DNA from 3 places in the Alteriqipengyuania sp. genome. Region 3 is predicted to be linked to each of the others. Evidence: predicted binding sites of a transcription regulator. Region 3 holds the regulator's gene; each other region holds the start of a gene.
What was found. Region 3 encodes LexA, which represses DNA repair genes until DNA is damaged. Its sites were predicted from a motif close to GTTCCNCNCTTGTTCT; they were not measured.
Positions count from the first base shown of each region.

Region 1: the regulator LexA is predicted to act here: its motif matches at 1,763-1,778, upstream of ACEQXE_RS02930 (putative DNA modification/repair radical SAM protein).
Region 2: the regulator LexA is predicted to act here: its motif matches at 1,522-1,537, upstream of recA (recombinase RecA).

Region 1 covers NZ_CAXQBM010000016.1:36,055-39,331, forward strand. The annotation lists gene ACEQXE_RS02925 (UdgX family uracil-DNA binding protein) at 1-522, opposite strand, end outside; gene ACEQXE_RS02930 (putative DNA modification/repair radical SAM protein) at 519-1,760, opposite strand; gene ACEQXE_RS02935 (hypothetical protein) at 1,909-2,223, shown strand; gene ACEQXE_RS02940 (pyridoxamine 5'-phosphate oxidase family protein) at 2,314-2,796, shown strand; gene ACEQXE_RS02945 (amino acid permease) at 2,861-3,277, opposite strand, start outside.
Region 2 covers NZ_CAXQBM010000077.1:21,892-25,168, reverse strand. The annotation lists gene alaS (alanine--tRNA ligase) at 1-214, opposite strand, end outside; gene recA (recombinase RecA) at 384-1,445, opposite strand; gene ACEQXE_RS12115 (response regulator) at 1,574-3,277, opposite strand, start outside.
Region 3 covers NZ_CAXQBM010000057.1:31,841-35,117, reverse strand. The annotation lists gene ACEQXE_RS08755 (ComEC/Rec2 family competence protein) at 1-1,575, shown strand, start outside; gene lexA (transcriptional repressor LexA) at 1,569-2,258, opposite strand; gene ACEQXE_RS08745 (molybdopterin molybdotransferase MoeA) at 2,337-3,277, opposite strand, start outside.

The DNA.
Region 1 (3,277 bases), on a different contig from region 3:
CCGCATGAAGAAGCCCGCATTGGCGCGCAGGATGTGATGCTCGGGCTCGAACCAGGCGACGTAATGATCCACCCCATCCGCCTCTTCGACCTGCCGGAAGCGCACGAAGGCGTGCATCTTGTGGCTGTCGCGTCGGACATTCTTGTCGAGTTCCTCCACGCGGCGCACATCGACATCGGCCTTATCCTCCATGATCCGCGGATTGCGCTGGAGCCGCCAGAGAAGCCGATAGAGCAGCGAGAAGCGGTTCGGGTCGCTATGCAGCGCGGCGTTCTTCGCGAGGCTAAGGTAGCGCTTGCCGGCGCGAACAGGCGGCGCATTGGCGGGTGGTTCGGGCAAACGCGTGCCGCTACTAGAAAAAAGATCGTCGGTTCCGCCCGGCTCCACCCATGCGATCCTTTCTGGCGGGATATCGCACTGGATCAACGCACGCGCCCGCTCTCGCCAGAAGGCAAAGTCGTCGCTGCGCGGCAGCTGGACCACGTAATGCGCTTGAGCCCTGACGTTTTGCATCGCCGTCATGCCGCGAACAGCTCCAGCTGCTCGGTCTTGGGTGCCAATAGCGTGCGCAGGTCCGCGCGATCCGTCAGTCGCGTCGGCCGCCAGTCCACCGTGCAGATAAAGGGCCGCACCTTGGCAATCGAGAAGGTCAGCCGAGCCACATCGTCCAGCCTGAGGGTGCGGTGGCGGCGCGAGGCGAGGATGCGCTGCACCGCCTTCACCCCCAGCCCCGGCACGCGCAGCAGGTCTTCCCTGCTCGCGCGGTTCACGTCGACCGGGAAGCGTTCGCGGAATTTCAGCGCCCAGGCGAGCTTGGGATCAATATCGAGCGGCAGGTTCCCGTCGGCTTCGGTTGCCTGCATAATCTCCTGCGGGCGGTAATTATAAAACCGCAACAGCCAGTCGGACTGGTACAAGCGATGCTCGCGGATCAGCGGAGGGCGCTTCAGCGGCAGCACGGCCGAAGCATCGGGGATCGGCGAGAAGGCGCTATAATAGACGCGGCGCAGGCCGAAATTGTCGTACAACCGGCTTGCCCGTCCCACGATATCCGCATCGCTTGCCGCATCTGCGCCAACGATCATCTGGGTGGACTGGCCGGCAGGCGCAAAGCGCGGCGCGTGCTTGAAACGCTTTTTCGCGTCCTTTGCCTCGACGATATCGTCCTTCGTCTTGCCCAGCGCGCCTTCGATCTGCCGCGCGTCCTTGTCCGGCGCAAGGCGCGTTAGCCCCGCATCGGTCGGCAACTCGACATTGATCGAGACGCGATCGGCATAGAACCCGGCGCGATGGATGATCTCCGGGTCGGCCTCGGGGATCGTCTTCAGGTGGATATAGCCACGGAAATCGTGCTCCTCGCGCAATATCCGCGCAGCCTCCACGATCATTTCCATTGTATGGTCGCTGCTCTTGATGATGCCCGAAGAGAGGAACAGTCCCTCGATATAATTGCGGCGATAGAAACTGAGCGTCAGGTCCGCGACTTCCTGCGGGGTGAAACGCGCGCGCCGCACGTTCGAGCTCTTACGGTTGATGCAGTAGTGGCAATCGAAGATGCAGTGGTTGGTCAGCAGGATCTTCAGCAGGCTGATGCACCGCCCGTCCGGCGCATAAGCATGGCAGATGCCCATGCCTTCGGTACTACCGATCCCGCCCTTCGTGCTGTTGCGTTTCGCGGTGCCAGACGATGCGCAGGACGCGTCATATTTGGCCGCATCGGCAAGGATCTTGAGCCGGTCGAGGATCGGGGCATTTGCCATCCGTTCTTTATATGTTCCCTGCCCTTCCGTGCCTAGCCCCCCGTGAAGAAAAATCTGCAATTCAGTAACTTGGACTTATGCACAACCCCCATTGCGATCTTGCAACTGTCATCTCGATGACGCATGATGTTATCGGAGGAGAGGCAATATGGACGATCTTTCGATCACCTCGGGCCTGACCAACCGCTTGTGGCGGGTGGCATTGTGGGGTTCTGTCGTCGCCATTCTCATTGCCCCGTTGCTGGCGATGCAGTTCACCGGCGAGGTTCATTGGACACCCTTCGATTTCGGCGTGGCTGCCGTGCTGCTGGGCGCGACCGCGCTGGCGATCGAGCTCGCAATCCGGCTGATCGGGCGCCCGACATTCTGTGTGGCCGCGGTGCTCGCGATCCTGGTCGCGCTGGTGCTGGTCTGGGCCGAACTGGCGGTGGGCATTTTCGGGACGCCTTTCGCGGGGTCCTGACGCCTATTTTCCCGCGATGGCGGCGAGATAGCGCCTCTTTACGAAACAAACCCGGCCTGTCGCTCGTTCTCTCCGCGAAGGAGAAAACACATGCGTTACAAAGACGGCAAGGCCGCGGAACTCAAAGAGAAATTCTGGGCCGAACTGGCCGATCGCCCCTACATCTTCCTGCAGCTGGATGGTGTGTCCGACAGCGCGGTGCCCATGGCCCCGCAGCTGGACAAGGATGCCGATAGCGCGATCTGGTTCTTCACCCATACCAAGAGCGATTTCGTCCGCCTCGGCCCTGTCACCGCGACTTTCCAGGGCAAGGATATGATGTTCGCCCGCTTCCACGGCACCTTGGTGAGGGAAGAAAGCCAGGAACGCTTCGACCACTTCTGGAACAATTTCGTGAAGGCCTGGTACGATGGCGGCAAGGACGATCCAGATATCGTCTTCCTGCGGATGGACCTTGGCGAGGCCGAGATCTGGGACGGTGATATGGGCGTGCTAGACGTCGCCAAGATGGCGTTGGGCATGAATGTGCACGAGGATGCAGAGAAGGATCACGTCAAGGAAACCGCGCTCTAGGCCGGATTACCCCACTAGCACATAAAAGGGGCGCGACCTGCGAAGGCCGCGCCCCCTTTCTACGTCATGCAGGCGGCGGGTCGATCGGGACCATCGTGGCATCGCCCGCCACATCGTCCACCACTTCGACTATTCCGCGCCCGAGATGGCTGCGGGAACGGCTATAGGCGAAATAGATCACGATCCCGATCAGGCCCCACCCAGGCAGGAACAGCATCGCGTCGTATGGCAGGTTCAGGAACAGGAATACGCAACCCGCCATCGTGAGCGGCGCGATCACCCACGCCGCAGGCACCCGGAACGCGCGCTTGCGCGCAGGATCGCGCCGGCGCAGCACCAGCAGCGCAATAGCCACCATCATGAAGGCATAAAGAGTGCCCGCGTTGGAGATATCGGCCAGCTTACCTACGGGGAAGAACGCCGCGCCGATGGCCACTGCGCCGCCGGTCATCAAGGTGACGACATGGGGCGTCTTGAACTT
Region 2 (3,277 bases), on a different contig from region 3:
CGCCTGCGCGCACGCACTTCTGCGCGCTGACAGCACGCGGGCCGGGAGGCGTCTCGAGGCCGGTGAAGACATTCTTGAACGGCACCATGCCTGCATTGACGAACATCAGGCTCGGGTCGTTATGCGGAACCAGCGGTGCCGAAGAGACGCGCGCATGCCCCTTGCCTTCGAAGAATTCGAGGAAAGTCCGGCGGATATCGTTTGTGCTCGTCATATCAGTTGCGAGTTAGGCAAGAAGGGGCTGGGCGACAAGCTTTCACGGCACGGATAGTTGAAGGGCGCGCCAAACGGAAAAGCCGGTTGCGATGCCTTCGGGGTGAAGGGCCGCAACCGGCTTTCCGGGTTCCCGGGCGCATCGCAAGCACCCGCTTGAGAAGAAGCGATCAGTCCTCCGCGTCAGGGCCGACCATCATCTCCTCGGCGACATCGTCGGTCTTGCCGCGGATCGCAGCCTCCAACTGGTCGCAAAGCTCGGGATTCTCTTTCAGGAAGGTCTTCGCGTTCTCGCGGCCCTGCCCGATCCGGGTGCTGTCGTAGGAGAACCACGAACCGGACTTCTCCACCAGGCCGGCCTTCACACCCAGGTCCAGGATCTCGCCGATCTTGGAGATACCCTGTCCGTACATGATATCGAATTCGACCTGCTTGAACGGCGGTGCGACCTTGTTCTTGACCACCTTCACCCGGGTCGAATTGCCGATAATCTCGTCGCGATCCTTGATCTGGCCGGTGCGGCGGATGTCGAGCCGGACCGAGGCGTAGAACTTGAGCGCATTGCCCCCGGTCGTCGTCTCCGGATTGCCGTACATCACGCCGATCTTCATCCGCAGCTGGTTGATGAAGATGACCATGCACTTCGAACGGTTGATCGACCCGGTCAGCTTGCGCAGGCTCTGGGACATCAGGCGTGCCTGCAGGCCGACATGGCTATCGCCCATCTCGCCTTCGATTTCGGCACGCGGGACCAGCGCGGCCACCGAGTCGACCACCAGCACGTCGATCGCATTCGAGCGGACCAGCGTGTCGGTAATTTCGAGCGCCTGCTCGCCCGTATCGGGCTGCGAGACGATCAGTTCGTCGATGTCCACACCCAGCTTGCGGGCATAGACCGGGTCGAGCGCATGCTCCGCATCGACAAAAGCGGCAGTGCCACCCGCCTTCTGGGCTTCTGCAATCACATGCAGGGCGAGCGTGGTCTTGCCCGAACTTTCCGGCCCGTAGACTTCGATCACGCGGCCCTTGGGCAGGCCGCCGATACCCAGCGCGATGTCGAGCCCGAGCGAGCCGGTCGAAATCGATTCGACATTCATTGCTTCCTTCGAGCCCAGCTTCATCGCCGAACCCTTGCCGAACGCGCGATCGATTTGTGCGAGCGCGGCGTCGAGCGCCTTTTGACGGTCCACGTTGCTTTCCTTGTCGTCTACCAGCTTCAGTTTCGCAGCCATCGCACGCTCTCCTTCCAGTGCCTAGGGGCGGACTCGCCTTTTCGACATGAGGAGTATGTACCGCTTCTGTTCTACTAGAACAAGGGGGGAACGATTATTTTTCCAGTCAGAGCGAAAAACACGAAAATTCAGGCCTTTGCTGTGCTCAACACCTCGCCCACCTTGCGCGATATTTGTTCCACGCTGAATGGCTTGGCGATGAAATGCATGTTGTCGATGTCGATTTCGCTGCGCAAGGTTTCCTCGGCATAGCCCGACATGAAGAGGATCGGGATGTCGGGCCGCAGCTTGCGGATGGCGCGCGCCATCGCGGGCCCATCCATGCCCGGCATCACCACGTCGGAAACGATCAGGTCGAACGCGCCGCCATTAGCGATTTCGGCCAGTCCGTCCTCGCCGTCGGGTTGCGCGGAGACGGTGAAGCCCGCTCTCACCAGTGCCCGCTCGGCCACTGCGCGAACCATGTCCTCGTCCTCGACCAGCAACACGCGCCCACCGCTCGACCATGAGCGCGCGGGTTCCTCTGCGTCGGGACGCTTTTCGTCGCCCGCCGGGGCGCCATGATGTACCGGCAGGTGGATCGCGAAGCACGCGCCCGCGCCCAGCCCCTCGCTCGGCCCCACGTTCTCTGCGCTGATATGACCGCCCGACTGGCGGATAATGCCGTAGACGGTCGACAGGCCCAGCCCGGTGCCCTTCCCCTGCTCCTTGGTGGTGAAGAAGGGATCGAAGATTTTGCCGAGCACCGCCTGCGGAATTCCGCCACCCGTATCGCGAACGATCAGCGCGGTATAATCGCCCGGCGGCATATCCGGCCCGTGTGCGCGGGTATCCTTTACGGTCACCTTGCGGGTCGACATCACCAAAGTGCCCGTGCCGTCGCCCTGCGCTGCGATTGCGTCGCGCGCATTGACCGCGAGGTTTACGATCACCTGTTCGAGCTGGCCCGGATCTGCACGAACGGGGCCAAGATCGCGATCGTGCCGCACGCGCAGTTCGATCTTCTCGCCCAACAGTCGCTTCAGCAACTGGCTGACCTCCGAGACGACATCGGGCAGCTGGACCACTTCGGGCCGCAAGGTCTGCTGGCGACTGAAGGCGAGCAATTGCCGGGTCAGGCTGGCCGCACGGTTCGAATTGGCGCGGATTTGCTGGATGTCGTCATAGTCGCTGTCGCCCGGCATGTGGCGCAGCAGCATGAGGTCACAATAGCCGATGATCGCGGTGAGCACGTTGTTGAAGTCGTGCGCGACACCGCCCGCCAGCTGGCCGATGGCCTGCATCTTGGTGGCCTGCGCCATCTGACGCTTGAGCTCGGTATCTTCCTTCTTGTCGGCCAGCGTCAGCAGGACTGCAGGTTCGCCCAGCCCCCGCATGCTTGCAAGGCCGAGCGAGACCGGCTCATCGGGCGAAGATGCCAGCCGCACCGCCACGTCTCCGCTGGCGATGCCTCCCTTGCCGAAACGTCGGACCGCGTCGGAGATCGCGCTCTTGTCTTCGCGCACGACCAGATCGGACGGGAATGTCGGTAAGCCCTGGTCGGGCCGCCCGATCGCGCGCAGAAAGGACGGGTTGGCAAAGAGGAAGCGCCCGTCGCGGTCGGTCATGGCGAGGCCCAGCGGCAAGGCTTCGATCAAGGCTTCCAGCTTGGGTGTCGCATCGCCGCCCGTATTGTCCGCCATCGGCGCATGCGCCTCGATCAGCAGCATCAGCGAGGGCGCGTCCTGCGGCTCGGCAGCCCAGTCGTCATCCAGATCGTTGAGCGAGACGTGGATGAGTTGGAACGAATCGCCCTCCCGCCCCGTGCGCGCGAAAAATATCCGCTCGCGCTC
Region 3 (3,277 bases):
GCAGCGACCGGATCGGCAGTCGGGCCGGTGGAGGTGGTGGAGCCTGCACCGGCAGGGTGGGGCGGGATCGCGGCGGTGCAGCGCGATCTTTCGGCCCATGTCCGGTCGCACCTGGACGGCTCGGCAGGAAGCATCGCCGCGGCCTTTGCCAGCGGGGATCGCGGCGCGATTGCCGAAGCGGACGAGGATGCGATGCGCGATGCGGGCCTCACCCACCTGCTCTCGATCAGCGGGCTGCACGTGAGTGCGGTGATCGCGGCGGCGTATTTCTTGGCATTGAAGCTGCTCGCATTGTGGTCATGGCTGGCCTTGCGGGTGCGCCTGCCGGTGGTTGCGGCGGCGGTCGGCGCGCTGGCGGGTGTGGGTTACACGCTGCTGACCGGAGCGGAAGTGCCGACCGTGCGCAGCTGTGCGGCTGCCGTGCTGGTGCTGGTCGCGCTGGCACTCGGGCGAGAGCCGCTGACCTTCCGCCTGTTGGCAGTGGCGGCGGGTTTCGTGTTGCTGCTGTGGCCGGAGAGCGTTGCGGGGCCGAGCTTCCAGATGAGCTTTTCCGCCGTGCTGGCCATCGTCGCGCTTCACAACAGCGCGCCGGTGCGCGCCTTTCTCGCACCGCGAGAAGAGGCATGGTGGATGCGCCCGCTGCGCGGTGGGGCGATGCTGCTGGTCACCGGCTTGGTGATCGAGATTGCGCTGATGCCGATAGTGCTGTTCCATTTCCATCGCGCGGGGCTCTATGGCGCGCTTGCCAACATGGTCGGCATTCCGCTGGTGACCTTCATCTCCATGCCACTGATAGCGCTGGCACTGGTGGCAGACCTGGTGGGGCTGGGCGCGCCCGTCTGGTGGTTGGTGGGCAAGTCGCTCGACCTGCTGCTTGCCATTGCGCATTTCACCGCGAGCCGACCCGGTGCGGTCAAGCTGGCGCCGCATATGGGCGGGTTCGCGTTCTTCCTCTTCGTTGCCGGTGGATTGTGGCTGGCCTTGTGGGGCGGACGCGCCCGCTTCGCCGGTTTCGCACCGGTCGCGGTCGCGACCATGCTGACCATCGCAACGCCACGGCCCGATGTGCTGATATCGCGCGACGGGCGCCATGTCGGCATCGTCGAAGATGGCGAGCTGCTGACATTGCGGGAGAGCCGGTCCTCCTATGCGAGCGATACGCTGTCCGAACTGGGCGCGCTGGATGCTCCCCCCGTACCGCTGGCGAGCTGGCCGGGTGCCCAGTGCAGCGGCGAGTTCTGTGTCGCGACGATCCGGCGAGAAGGGCGGGCATATACCCTGCTGCTCGCGAAGGGGCGCGACTATGTGACCGAGCGGGACCTTGCCGCCGCTTGCGCACGGGTCGACATCGTGGTGGCGGACCGCTGGCTACCGCGCAGCTGCCGACCGCGCTGGCTCAAGGCCGACCGACGGATGCTGGAGCAGACCGGCGGGCTCGCGATCCGCCTGCCGGACCGCGAGGTGCAGACCGTCGCGCAGGGGCAGGGCGCGCATGGATGGTGGCACGGTGCCGGTGGTGTGAGGCGCGAACCCGAGCCCGCGCCCAAACCTGAGCCTCGCAAACCCGATCAGTGATAGCGGCGCAGCAGTCCTGCGAGCTTGCCCTGAACCTGCACGCTGCGCGCGTCGTAAACCTGCGGCTCGTAACTCGCATTGGCGGGATCGAGCCGGACCCTGCCGCCGCCATCGCGCCAGAGGTACTTTAGCGTTGCTTCGGCATTTTCGACCAGCGCGACCACGATATCGCCATCGCGGGCGGAATCCGCACGGCGGATCAGCGCATAATCGCCGTCGAAAATTCCCGCCTCGATCATTGAGTCGCCCGAAACTTCCAGCGCGAAGTGCTCGCCCGGGCCGAGCAGGGCTGCAGGCACGGGCAGGCTCTGGTGGTCTTCCAGCGCCTCTATCGGGGCACCGGCGGCGATACGCCCGTGTAGCGGAATATCGATCACGTCGTTCGCCGCTTCGGGCATGCGCGCAGGCACCTTGGCCGTTTGCGCCCCGATGTCGTTGGCAGGCTTCGGAGTAGCCCCCGCTACCGCGCTGTCGGGCATCTTGAGCACTTCCAGCGCCCGCGCCCGGTTGGGTAGGCGACGGATGAAGCCGCGTTCCTCCAGCGCAGAGATCAGCCGGTGCACGCCAGACTTGCTTTTGAGGTCGAGCGCATCCTTCATCTCCTCGAAAGAGGGCGAGATGCCGGTGTCTTCCAGTCGATCATGGATGAACCGGAGCAATTCATGCTGCTTCGCGGTCAACATAGAGCTTCTTCTCCGCACTGCCTGTTCGCACACACATGCGAACGAATGCGGAACAATTAGGCAACCCGATTTTGCAAGTCAAGCGATTGCGCCATTTTCGAGCGGATAACATGGAACAAACGTCCCCGCCGCCACCGCTCCGACATTCGCGGGCCGATCGACCAGCACCTGCGCGCGCGCCAGCGGCACAAGCGCAGAACTGTCCTGCACCTCGGCAGGACATACGCCATCGCTTCCAATTTCAGCACGCAGGAACTCGCGCCTCGTACCGCCAACCGGCAATGGTGCAGCGAGCGGCATCGGCACCGCCTGAGGCAGGCAGTGGATTGCGCCTGCCAGCCTGCGCAACGCCGGCACCATGAAGAAGAAGCCGGTGACGAAGCTCGACACCGGGCTGCCCGGAAGGCCCAGAACAACCGTGTCGCCCCCATTCCGCGAGGGGCGTGTTGCCACCAGCAGCGGCTTGCCCGGCTTGATCGCGATACGCCAGAAATCGAGCGTGAAACCAGCCGCCTCCAACGCCGGTTTCACAAGATCGTGCGGACCGACCGATGCGCCCCCCGAAACCACGATCATCGCATTGCCTTCGCTGGCTTCCTCTATCGCCCCGACGAGCGCCGCCATATTGTCGGATACCGGGCCAAACGGTTTCGCGAGGCCGCCAGCATTCTTCGCCATCGTCGCCAGCATGGCGCCGTTGACAGCCGGTATCTTGTGAGACCCGCAGGCTGCCGGATTCTCCGACAACTCGTCTCCGCACTCGATGATCGCGACGCGTGGCGAATCGTACGCAACCACGCTGTCGCAGCCGCCCGCTCGGGCGAGCGCGATCTGCGCGGGCCCCATTCGGGTACCCCGATCCAGCAAGGCATCGCCGCTCGCAAAGTCCAGCCCGGCCCGCCGGATGTAGTCTGTACGAGGCGGTTCAAGAGCATGCAGCGTGCCGTCCTCGACCCGCGCGTTTTCCTGGATGAGCACGGCGTCGGTGTTGAACGGCATTCTCGCGCCGGTGGAGATGC